One region of the Rhizobium sp. YS-1r genome, then DNA from elsewhere that is predicted to be linked to it. Evidence: predicted binding sites of a transcription regulator. Region 1 holds the regulator's gene; each other region holds the start of a gene.

What was found. Region 1 encodes PhoB, which activates phosphate uptake and scavenging genes when phosphate is short. Its sites were predicted from a motif close to TGTCATNNANCTGTCAT; they were not measured.
Region 2: the regulator PhoB is predicted to act here: its motif matches at 1,597-1,613, upstream of JL39_RS17835 (ExeM/NucH family extracellular endonuclease).
Region 3: the regulator PhoB is predicted to act here: its motif matches at 2,155-2,171, upstream of JL39_RS13010 (esterase-like activity of phytase family protein).

Annotation. Positions count from the first base shown of each region.
Region 1 covers NZ_JPYQ01000012.1:33,714-37,940, reverse strand. The annotation lists gene pstB (phosphate ABC transporter ATP-binding protein PstB) at 1-481, shown strand, start outside; gene phoU (phosphate signaling complex protein PhoU) at 524-1,237, shown strand; gene phoB (phosphate regulon transcriptional regulator PhoB) at 1,280-1,966, shown strand; gene JL39_RS11315 (winged helix-turn-helix domain-containing protein) at 1,980-2,669, shown strand; gene arsK (arsenite efflux MFS transporter ArsK) at 2,755-3,990, opposite strand; gene JL39_RS11305 (FAD-dependent oxidoreductase) at 3,987-4,227, opposite strand, start outside.
Region 2 covers NZ_JPYQ01000024.1:395,622-399,848, reverse strand. The annotation lists gene JL39_RS17845 (type I secretion system permease/ATPase) at 1-186, shown strand, start outside; gene JL39_RS17840 (HlyD family type I secretion periplasmic adaptor subunit) at 211-1,530, shown strand; gene JL39_RS17835 (ExeM/NucH family extracellular endonuclease) at 1,666-4,227, shown strand, end outside.
Region 3 covers NZ_JPYQ01000013.1:199,430-203,656, reverse strand. The annotation lists gene JL39_RS13010 (esterase-like activity of phytase family protein) at 1-2,106, opposite strand, end outside; gene hupB (DNA-binding protein HupB) at 2,287-2,562, opposite strand; gene lon (endopeptidase La) at 2,763-4,227, opposite strand, start outside.

The DNA of each region.
Region 1 (4,227 bases):
GCCGAACCCTTTCCCGAAGTCGATCTACGAGAACGTCGCCTATGGCCCGCGCATTCATGGTCTGGCGCGAAAGAAGTCGGAGCTGGACGATATCGTGTCTTCGGCCCTGCAGAAGGCAGGACTGTGGGGCGAGGTGAAGGATCGTCTCGACAGCCCAGGTACGGGCCTTTCCGGCGGTCAGCAGCAGCGCCTGTGCATTGCGCGCGCCGTTGCCGTCAGCCCGGAAGTGATCCTGATGGACGAACCCTGTTCGGCGCTCGATCCGATCGCCACCGCCAAGGTCGAGGAGCTGATCCACGAACTGCGCGAAAACTTCACGATCGTCATCGTGACGCACTCGATGCAGCAGGCGGCCCGCGTATCGCAACGCACTGCCATGTTCCATCTCGGAAACCTGGTTGAGGAGAACGATACCGACAAGATGTTCACCAATCCGGATGACCAGCGTACGCAGGACTACATCATGGGCCGCTTCGGCTGATCGCCGGTTGCGGGCCCTTTCTGACAATCTGAGGATAAGACCATGTCTTCGACACATATCCTGTCTGCCTATGACGACGAACTGAAATATCTGAGCCGCCGGATTTCGGAGATGGGCGGGCTTGCGGAGCAGATGTGCGCGGATGCAGTGCGGGCACTGGTCAATTCCGATGCCGCCCTTGCCCAGAAGGTGATCTCCGACGATGTGATCCTCGACCATGCCGAGCGCGATATCGGCGACAAGGCGATCGTGACGATCGCCCGCCGCCAGCCGGTTGCGGGCGACCTGCGCGACATCGTCGGATCGCTGCGCATCGCCTCCGATCTGGAGCGGGTCGGCGACCTCGGCAAGAACACTGCCAAGCGGGTGATCGCGGTGCAGGGCACCGGTGTGCCGCGCAAGCTCGCGCGCGGCATCGAGCACCTGTCGGACCTGGCGCTGACGCAGCTGAAGGAAGTGCTGGACGTCTATTCGAGCCGTTCGGCCGAGAAGGCGGAGGCGATCCGCATCCGCGACGAGGAAATCGACGCGATGTACACGTCGCTGTTCCGCGAGCTTTTGACCTACATGATGGAAGATCCGCGCAACATCACCACCTGCACGCATCTTCTGTTCTGTGCCAAGAACATCGAGCGTATCGGCGACCACGCCACCAACATCGCCGAGACGATCTACTACATGACGACCGGCGCCCAGCCGGAAGGCGAGCGTCCGAAGGACGATACGTCGAACACGCTCGGCGCGATCACGGAATAATGGCGCCGAATGACGATGGAATGGTGACGGAGCTAAGACGGAATGCAGCCGAAGATCGCGGTCGTGGAGGATGAGGAGGCGCTGAGCGTGCTTCTTCGCTACAACCTTGAAGCGGAAGGTTATGAGGTGGAGACGATTCTGCGCGGGGATGAAGCCGAGATCAGGCTTCAGGAACGCACGCCGGATCTTCTGATCCTCGACTGGATGTTGCCCGGTGTTTCCGGCATCGAACTCTGCCGGCGGCTGAGGATGCGGCCGGAGACGGAGCGACTGCCGATCATCATGCTGACGGCGCGCGGCGAGGAGAGCGAACGGGTCCGCGGGCTTGCGACCGGCGCCGATGACTATGTCGTAAAGCCGTTCTCGACGCCGGAACTGATGGCGCGAGTGAAGGCGATGCTGCGGCGCGCGCGTCCGGAAGTGCTGTCGAGCGTCCTGCGCTGCGGCGACATCGAGCTGGACCGGGAGACGCACAGGGTGCATCGCAAGAGCCGCGAAGTGCGGCTCGGCCCGACGGAGTTCCGGCTTCTGGAATTCCTGATGGCCGCGCCCGGCCGGGTCTTCTCGCGCTCGCAGCTTCTCGACGGGGTGTGGGGCCACGACATCTATGTGGACGAGCGCACCGTCGACGTGCATGTCGGACGCCTCAGGAAGGCGCTCAACTTCTCCAACATGCAGGATGTCATCCGCACCGTCCGCGGCGCCGGATACTCGATGGAAGGACACTAGGGAGAGCACCGCGATGGGAGCGCGAGTTGTCGTGGTGATCGATGGCGATGAAACGCTGCGCGAAGTGCTGCGGTTCTCCCTTGTCGATGAAGGTTTCGACGTGACGCTGCTTTCGGCGGGCTCCGAGCTGATGGAGCGGTTGGTTTCGAGCCTTCCCGATGTACTGGTGCTGAGTTCGTCCCTTCCGGGGCTGAATGGCATCGAGATCTGCCGAAGACTTCGTACCGAACCAGCAACGATGCGGGTGCCCGTGGTCCTGCTTGTTCCGGCGGAAAGCGAGAGCGACAGGCTGACGGGTCTCGCTGCCGGCGCGGATGACTGCCTCGTAGAGCCATTCCCCTCCGTCGAGCTTGCCATAAGGGTGAAGAACCTTCTTCGCCGCATGCATCCGAATCTTCTGAGCCATATGATCAGGGTCGGAGACCTGACCCTCGACCGCGAAGCACACAGGGTCCACAGGCAGAAGAAGGAAGTCAGGCTCGGCCCCACCGAGTTCCGGCTTCTCGAGTTCCTGATGCGGTATCCGGGACGGGTCTATTCGCGGACGGAGCTGAAAAGGTCGCTCTGGGGTGATGGTGCAACCGTGGACGAGCGCGCCGTCGACGTGCACATCGGTCGCCTCCGGAAGGGCATCAGCCTGGGCAAGGCTGACCAGGTGATCCGGACCGTCCGCGGAGCGGGCTACGCCCTCGGCGACGTCTGAATTTTCTCGCGATCGTTGGAAGGCCTATGCTGCTTTTCTTTAGGGCTTCGCCGAGGGGCCTGCATCTCCTGTTTGTCGTGTCTTGTCAGGCCTGCGAACCACCGAAAGGTCCAGCTGCTGGTCTTGTTGCTCTGTAGCGGGCGAAGGCGATCGCTCCGAACAGGCCGACGGCCGCCGCGCCTCCCAGAATGCTGATCGATACTGCCTGGCCGACCCCCCAAGTTCCCAGCATGACAGCGAACGCAAAGGGGGCAAGTGCTGAGGAAAACTGGCGTGCGGCGGTCACCCAGCCGAGCCGTGCGCCATAACCGTGCCTTCCGAAAAGCTCCAGTGGAAGCGTTCCCCCGACGATGCTTGCGAGCCCCGATCCCAGACCGAACAGGATCGCGAATGCGATGAGACCGGGGAGCCACGGACTTGTCGCCATCAGGACGATAAGGGCGACGGCGAGCAATCCCGCGGAGATCACGGCGAGCACCGTCTGTGACAAGCGCCCTCCGAAGATCATGTTCAGGAGGCGGCTGGCGACCTGCGAGGGACCGAAGAGGGTGGAGACCATGAGGCCTGCCGTGCCAAGCCCAAGTGCTGTCAGCAGCGGAACCATGTGGACCAGCACGGAGGCCAGCACGAATCCTTCCAGGGCAAAGCCCGCAAGCATCAGAATAAAGACGCCACTGAACGCGGGGCCGGCTTCAGGCTGAACGGCCATCGCTCCGGATTGATTTACTGATGCCCGTGGTTCGGGCACGTCGCGGGGCAGTCTCCCGACCCACCAATGGATCGGAAGGCACACGGCGATATTCAGGATCGCGAAGACGAGGTAGATCTCACGCCAGCCGAGATAGTCATGCAGTGTTGCCGTGAGCGGCCAGAAGAGCGTTGATGCGAATCCCGCGATCAGCGTCAGATGGGTTATGCTGCGCTGTGGCTTGCTGCCTCCAACCTGCACGATCGCTGCAAATGCCGTGCTGTAGAGAACGAAGCTGGAGGCGATCTCCATTGCGACGAGTGAAATACCGAACGTCGTCGCATTCGGCGATGCGGCCGCGCAGCCAAGCGAGATGGCGGCAGCAAGCGAACCGGGGACCATGAGCCGGCCGGCTCCGAACCGGTCCGCCCAGTTTCCCGCTCTCGGTGCGAACAGTCCGCCAACCAGCAGCGCCACCGATAGCAGCCCGAAAAGCCTGTCTTGTTGGATGGAGAAGTCTCGTGCCATGTCCGGCGCGAGGATGCTGAAGGAATAATAAAGGGTACCGTAGCCGATGATCTGTGTTGCGCCGAGCGCCCAGATCAGGCGCGCGGGAGCTTTCCGCTCGGTCATTCTGCAGGTTCCACATCGTTCCGTTCCACCGCAGTGGATGTACCACAGCCACAACCAGCTTTGCCATCAGTCTTGGCCTTCATGTCGGCGATGCAGCACGCGTCGACTTCAGAAAGAGCAGGACCACCGCAGCAGCCACCGGACGCTGCCTCTGCGAGCACTGGATTGGTTACGCTGCAGACACCGGTTTCCGGGAGAACGAGATGCACCTCGCGGGCGGCGTTGCTGTCGCCTGCG
Region 2 (4,227 bases), on a different contig from region 1:
ACAGCGGACCGCATCATGGTCATGCGTGATGGAAGCCTGGAAGAATACGGCCCTCGCGAGGAGGTACTTCGGCGTCAGGCCGAAAAGGCGCAGGCTCTGCGGGAGAGCCAAAGGCGGGGTGCCGGCAATGCCTCGCAGCCTGTTGTGCTTGGACAGTTTGCCAGTGTCACCGATGTCAGGCGTTGAGGCAGCTGCCGGAGAATGACGGAGATGAACGACAAAGCAGATTGGGCCAGAGGTGTTCCGACCAGTACGCGGCGGGTCGCGGCTGTCGGGCTTGGCGCGACCTTTCTTTTCATCTTTGGTTTTGGCGCCTGGGCATCGCTTGCTCCGCTGGCCGGCGCCGCCGTTGCGCCGGGTGTCGTTGCTGCTGCCGGGCAAAACCAGCGTGTTCAGCATCTGGAAGGTGGTATCGTCGACAAGATTCTCGTTCAGGAAGGCGCCCGCGTCAAAGCCGGGCAACCGCTCTTCGAACTCGATGGAACCAGTGCTCTCGTCCAGTACAATCGAATCCAGAAGCAACTCGTTGCCCTTTCGGCACGCGCCACGCGGCTTACGGCCGAGCGGGATGGCGTCGATCAGCTTGTCTTTCCGGAAAGTCTCGAAAGAACGACCGGGCCGGGAGGCGAAAGCGACGTCCTTGCCGAGCAGTCGGCCGAATTCACGGCACGCCTGGCACGCCACCGTCAGGAAGCTGCCATCCTGCAGCAACGTATCAATGCGCTGAATGATCAGATCGAAGGAATGGCAGCTCAGCAGATCGCAGTGGAACGGCAGATCGAGGTCGTCCAGGAGGAAGCAGAACGGAAGAAGGGGCTGCTGGACAAAGGCCTGACGGATCGGTCCGAGTATACGGCTCTGCTGCGAAGCGAGGCCGACCTTCTGGGCGAGCTTGGCCAGACGAAGGCGTCCATTCTGACATCGCGCACACAAATCGCCGAAGCCGAGGAACAAATAGCCAGGCTGAAGACGCAGCGCGTCGAGACGGCAATCTCCGAGCTCAACGAGGTGCGCGTCCAAATTGCTGACGCCGATGAGCAGCGACGTGCGGCCAAGGCCATTCTAGACCGGATCGTGATCCGGTCGCCGAGCGACGGGATCATCGTTGAAATGGCATTTAACAGCCGCGGGAGTGTTGTCCGTCCGGGCGACACCCTGCTCGAACTTCTTCCAACCGCATCCAGCCTGATGATTGAAGCACGCGTTTCCCCGCAGGATGTGGACGTCATCAAGGTGGGGCAAGAGGCGCGGTTGCGCTTCAGCGCGCTCAATACCCGCACGACGCCGACCGTTGATGCGACCGTGTTCTACCTCTCGGCTGACCGGCTGGTCGATCAGAACAACAATGACCAGCCCTACTACACCGCGCGGTTGCGCATGACCGATGCGCTGCCGCCGGAAATCAAGATGGAGCAGATCTATCCCGGCATGCCGGTGGAAACCTACATCAAGACGAGCGAGCGCACCTTTTTCGAGTATCTGACGAGACCGATCGTTGACAGCTTCAATCGGGCGTTTCGGGAGGACTAAGCCGAAGACGTCGCTAAGCATAGACGATCGGCACGTAGGACCTGCCCGTCCTTGCTAATTAGCATATGTCAAGCGACTGTCGTAGTCGGCTGCTATGTCAAGCCATCCATCGTCCTCCAACAAGGGGTTGCATAGATGTCCTTCTTCTTTTCCCTCCCACGGCTCTATTTTGGGACCCGCCTGGCCGATCATATCGAGGGTAGCCCAGGTAACGACATCATCACCGGTCTTGGCGGTGATGACCGCATCGAGGCAGGCGCGGGGAATGACTTAGTCATTGCGGGGGACGGAAATGATCAGATCGAGGGCGGCGACGGCAGCGATCTGATCTCCGGCGGGCGGGGTTTCGACACTGCGATCTATTCGGGAAGCATATCCGATTATCGCCTGCCGCAGATCACACGCCTGTCCGACATCTTCTTTACGATGACCGACGCCGATGGTGATCAGGATATCCTCAACGATATCGAAGCCATCCGCTTTACCGCGAGCAGCTATACGCTCTATCTCGATGGCCGCAACAATGCCGTGCTTGCCGGCGACGATGCAGTGTCGACGGATGAGGACGGCGCACTTGCGATCAGTGCGCGCGACCTGACTGCGAACGACCGGGACTTCGATGGAGACCAGATCTCGGTCACTGCCGTTTCGGGGACAAGCACGGCCGGCGCATCCGTCTCGCTTGCGAGCGGTGTCGTCTCCTACGATCCAGGCAGTATTTTCCAGCACCTGAACGAAGGCGAAACCGCCGTCGACAGCTTCACCTATACGGTTGACGACGGCAGGGGCGGCACCGGCACTGCAACCGTGGAAGTGACGATCACCGGTGCGAATGATGCCGCTGTCATTACCGGAGATGCTAGCGGGTTGGTAACCGAGGCTGGTGGTGCCGGATCGGGAACGCCGGCCGCGACCGGCCGGCTCGTCGCCGACGACGTCGATAATGACGATCGCTTCCGAGCTGCGGGCGACCAGTCGAGCGTTATGGGCTACGGTACCTACAGCATCGACGAAGAAGGCAACTGGACCTATACGCTCGACAACGACAATGCTGCTGTCGATGCGCTCGGCGATGGTGAGAGCCTCACCGACAGTTTCACAGTCGTGAGCACGGACGGGACCGAACAGGACGTTACGATTGCTATCAACGGGGCGGATGAAGCCGCTCCCGTCGCACCGCGCATCAACGAAATCCACTACGACAATGCCGGCACCGATACGGGCGAATTCATCGAGATCCGCGTCGCTGTCGGCGCCGATGTCTCCGGACTCCTGGTCGAACTCTATAACGGAAATGGCGGCTCCACCTATGGTTCGGCGGACGTTTCCAGCCTTTCGATGACCTCGGACGGCGAATACGACTATTACGTATGGGAGTTGCCGGCCAACGGCGTCCAGAACGGCGCGCCGGACGGCGTGGCGCTCTCCGATAACGGAACGCTGATCGAATTCCTGTCTTATGAAGGCAGCTTTACGGCGTCGAACGGAGCGGCTGCGGGCACGACCTCGACCGATATCGGTGTGGCGGAGGCGGGCAACGAGACTGCAGGCCTGTCGCTGCAGCGGACCGGTGACGGTCCGGCCGATTGGGTCGGTCCCCAGGACCAGACCCCAGGTGCCGCCAATGAAAGTGATCCCGGCGGTGGCGGTGAGCCGACCGCCTATCTCATTTCCGAGGTTCAGGGCAGCGGTACTGCCAGCTTCCTCGTCGGCGAATATGTGCTCGTTTCTGCAATCGTGACTTACACGGTTGCAGACGGCTTCTACCTTCAGGAGGAAGACGGCGATGCCGATGGGGACAGCACTACTTCGGAAGGCATCTTCGTCTTTACCGGGGGAACTCCGAGCGTGACCGTCGGCGACTATGTGGAAGTCGCCGGAACGGTGGCCGAATATTTCGATTTTACCGAAATCACCGATGTCACCGACATCATCTCCATTTCGAGCGGCAACGCTCAGCCGAGCTCGGCGGCGATCACTCTTTCACCGGACTTTGCCGCCAATCTCGAACATTACGAGGGAATGGCGATTACGCTGGCAAGCGGCACGGATGACCCGCTGACCGTGATCGAGAATTTCGATCTCGACCGTTATGGCGAAATCACGGTGTCTGCCGGCTCCCAATATCAGCCCACTCAGATTTATGACCCCACCACGCAGCAGGAAGAGATCCAGGCGCTGATGGAGGCCAATGCCAACAATCGGCTGACCCTGGACGACGGTTCGTCCGCCCAGAATCCGGACGAGTTCCGTTATGTCCCTGCCTCTGTCGGGGACAACGGCAACGGTTATCTGGATGCCGGCGATACATTCACCGAGGACGGGCCGACGCTGAGGCTCGGGGCGGAGCTCGTCGGATCGGTCGACGGTGTCCTCAGCTATAGTTTCGGTGAATACAAGATGCTGGTCGACGGCGTCCTGCCGGTCGACGAGACGACCAACGGGCTTGCCCGTCCGGATGCGCCGGACGATCTCGGTGGCCGGCTGACGGTGTCCAGCTTCAATCTTCTCAACTTCTTCACCACCCTGGATGATGGCTCCGGTGCGGGGTCGGGTCCCAACAATCTAGAGCCTCGCGGTGCGACCACTGCGGAGGATCTGGCGCGTCAGACCGACAAGATCGTGGAAGCAATGTTGCAGATCGACGCCAGCGTCTTCGGCCTGCAGGAGCTGGAGAACAATGGTTTCGACGATGCT
Region 3 (4,227 bases), on a different contig from region 1:
CTTGCCAGACTTGTCGAAGGTAAAGCCTTCGAGCTTGTCGAGGACATAGCCGTTGGTCACCTTCAGGTCCGGGATGAAGTCGTGGACTTCTTCCTTTTTCACCAGCGGCAGTTCGCTGCCGATCTTGCCCGGCTTGAGGTCGGCGATTGCGACGCGATAGAGCTTCTTCAGCCTGGCATTGTCGCCGATCTGGTTGTCGCGCTCGATGATGTAGACGTAATCGCCATGCGCGGTGATTTCCGACAGACCGACCCAACCGGCATCTGCCTTCTCCAGTGGATAGCGGACGGCACCCCATTCCTTGCTCTTCGGCTTATAGGAGACGAGCTTCACGGTGCCCTTCGGGTCGTCCTTCCATTCGCGCTGGATTGCCATCCAGAGCGTCAGGTCGTCGCCGGAGCCAACGGTGGTGATGCCTTCGAAGCCGTAACGGCTCTCGTTGGAAAGCAGATCCGCCGGCAGGCCGATCTCGGTCTTGATCTCGCCCTTGGCGCTGACGCTGTAGAGGCCGTGCCCGACCAGCTTGGAGGCATCACCCTCCGACGCAAGCCAGAAGCCGCCCTTGCCATCGAGCGCGATACCTTCGATGTCGAGCTTCTGGGCCGGCTGCCCTCCGCGGGTCACGCGCAGGACATTGGTGATCTCAGCCGGCGTCCTGGTCGTGTCGATGGTGAAGATCGACGGCTGCATGCCATAGAAGGAATCACTGACGGCATGGAGGATGCCGTCCTTTTCAGCATCGCCGACGAGACCGGACAGAGCGCCCCAGCCGAGCACGTTGCCGTCGACATCCTTGGAAACGAGCGTTGGATAGCTCGGCTGGCCTTCGGCAAGCTCGTAAATCATCACATGCGAGCGTGCACCGCCGTCTTCGCCAAGATCGACTTCGTTGGCGGTGGCAAACAGGTTACGGCCAGGAATGGCGACAGCACCTTCCGGCGAAATGCCCGACGGCAGAAGCTGGGCAAGTTGCGGTTCGGCGCCGGTATCCTTGTAGACGGCCACGACGGAAGCGCGTTCGGAAAGAATGAAGATGTAGTTCTGGCCATTGAAGGAAGCGAACTCCATGCCTTCCAGTTCAACGCCCTTCGACTTCGCACGCTTGTCCGGGAAATGTCCAATGCGGGCGATTTCGCGTTCCAGCGACGCGCCGGACTCGTAGAGAACCTTGCCAGTACGATCGAAGATCGTGAAGCTGCGCGAACCACCCTTCCAGTCACCTTCATTGGCGATAACGAGGCGGTTGTTGTCCAGCCACTTGATGGCATCCGGTTCGCGCAATACGCCCTCCGCCTTGCCGGTGAAGGAAAGCTGGCCGTCGGTCTTGTTGTCGATGCCTTCCAGATCGGTCTTGCCAGCGGAGAAATGGCCGACGACGGTCGCTGTCTTGCCATCGATGATGGCGATGTGGTTGTTCTCCTGCAGCGTGACGGCTATCTCGCCGGCATCGTTGATGGCAACGAATTCCGGTTCCGGATCTTCCGGCGCGATCTCCGCAAGGCCGGTCAGCGAGACATGCTTGATGGAGGCGCAGTCGGCGGCACCATCCTTCAGCGACACGATGACCAGATCACCGACCGGCATCTGCGGAATGGCGCCGTCGTTCACGTCCTCGTCGCGCTCGTTTTCGATGGCGATCGCAGCAAAGGTCTTGTCCTTCGAAATAGCGATCGAATCCGGCTGGCCGCCGAGGTCGCAGGTTGCTTCGATCTTCTTCGACGCGATATCCACGACATTCAGCTTGCCGGACGGCTTCACGTAGCTTTCCGACGTATTGACGGCGGCGAGAACCTTGGAGCCGACTGCGGCTACGGATGTAGGCTCGCCGTCTAGGGACAGCGCGCCGAGCGCCTTCGGAGCCTTGGGATCGGTGATGTCGATGAAACCGATCGCGCCAAGCGGGCTGTCGGAATAGATCAGCGTATTGCCGTCTTCGCTGGCGGTGATGATTTCCGCCGACGTGGTCGTCAGCTTGTCCTTGTCCGCAGGAAGATTGCTGGCAACGGGGAAGGATGCGATGCGGTTGAAGACCTGCTCTGCGCTGGCAGGCGCTGCGACCGAGGCGAGAAGCACCGCTGTCAGCGCGGCGTGAATACGGAATGTCATAGGAGCCCTCCTGTCCATAAAACCGTCGCTGGTTATTGGAGCATGCGCATGACAGAGGGATGACGGTTTTCACACGTTGGAGCTGCCCAACCTACGATGTTCTGAGAAAACGAAAAAGGCCCGGGAAACCCAGGCCTTTCCGTTATTGAGACTGCTACAGGGTTGCCCGGAGGCAGCGCGTTAGCTGTTGACAGCGTCCTTCAGGCCCTTGCCGGCCGAGAACTTCGGCACGTTGCGTGCCGGAATGTCGACTTCGGCGCCGGTCGACGGGTTGCGGCCCTTGGATGCCTCGCGACGGGAAACGGAGAAGCTGCCGAAGCCGGCGAGACGAATGTCACCACCCTTCTTCAGCTCAGCCTGTACGGTCTCAAAAACGGCATCAACAGCAGATGCGGCATCAGCCTTGGAGAGACCGGCTTTTTCGGCCACTGCGGATACCAATTCGTTCTTGTTCATGTTTCCACCCCTTTCAGCGGTTTTGGAACGACTCATGTATTTCGGCGCCGACAATAGTTCGGTGTCAGGCCTTGGCAACCCAAAAGCTCCGCAATCGCCTGAAAAACAAGGGGTATGCGGCAGTTTTCACAAAAAAAGCCGGCTTGAAACCGGCTTTTTCCGTGGATAGTGCCAATTTGGCATGACCAAAAGACGATCGATCAGTGGGCGACCGCAGTTCCGACGTCGTCGACCCCTTCGACGGTCGCAATCACCGGCGTTTCCACCGTGCCGTCCCATTCGATCGGCTCGGGCTGGCGGACAAGCGCCTGGCGGATCACTTCACCCATACGCGAGACAGGAATGATCTCCATGTTGTTCTTCACATTGTCCGGAATCTCCGCCAGGTCCTTGGCGTTTTCTTCCGGGATCAGAACCTTCTTGATGCCGCCGCGCAGCGCCGCAAGGAGCTTCTCCTTGAGACCGCCGATCGGCAGAACACGGCCGCGAAGCGTGATCTCGCCGGTCATGGCGACGTCCTTGTTGACCGGAATGCCGGTCATGACCGAGACGATCGCGGTGGCCATGGCGACACCCGCCGACGGGCCGTCCTTCGGGGTCGCCCCTTCCGGAACGTGGACGTGGATATCCGACTTGTCGAAGCGCGGAGGTTCGATGCCGAAATCCACAGCGCGCGAACGGACATAGGATGCCGCCGCCGAGATGGACTCCTTCATGACTTCCTTCAGGTTGCCGGTGACCGTCATGCGGCCCTTGCCCGGCATCATGACGCCTTCGATCGTCAGGAGTTCGCCGCCGACTTCCGTCCAGGCGAGACCGGTGACGACACCAACCTGATCCTCACGTTCGGCCTCGCCGTGGCGGAAGCGCGGAACGCCGAGATAGTCATTGATGTTGGCAGCCGTGACCTCGACCGACTTCGTCTTGCCCTTGATGATCTCGGTCACCGCCTTGCGTGCGAGCTTCATCAGTTCACGTTCGAAGTTACGGACGCCCGCTTCACGGGTGTACTGCTGGATGATCGCCATCAGGGCATCGTCGCTCACCGAGAATTCGTTCGGCTGCAGCGCATGCTCCTTGATTGCCTTCGGCAGAAGGTGACGCTTGGCGATCTCACGCTTCTCGTCCTCGGTGTAACCGGCGATGCGGATGATTTCCATACGGTCCATCAGCGGTGCCGGGATGTTCAGCGTGTTTGCCGTGGTGATGAACATCACGTCGGACAGGTCGTATTCGACTTCCAGGTAATGGTCCATGAAGGTCGAGTTCTGTGCCGGGTCCAGCACTTCGAGCAGCGCCGAAGACGGGTCGCCGCGGAAGTCCATGCCCATCTTGTCGATCTCGTCGAGCAGGAAGAGCGGGTTGGACTTCTTCGCCTTCTTCATCGACTGGATGACCTTGCCGGGCATCGAGCCGATATAGGTGCGGCGGTGACCGCGGATTTCGGCTTCGTCACGGACGCCGCCGAGCGCCATGCGGACATATTCGCGGCCGGTCGCCTTGGCGATCGACTGGGCAAGCGAGGTCTTGCCGACGCCCGGGGGGCCGACGAGGCACAGGATGGGGCCCTTGATCTTGGTTGCGCGCGCCTGGACGGCCAGATACTCGATAATGCGTTCCTTGACCTTGTCGAGGCCGAAGTGATCGGCTTCGAGGATCTTTTCG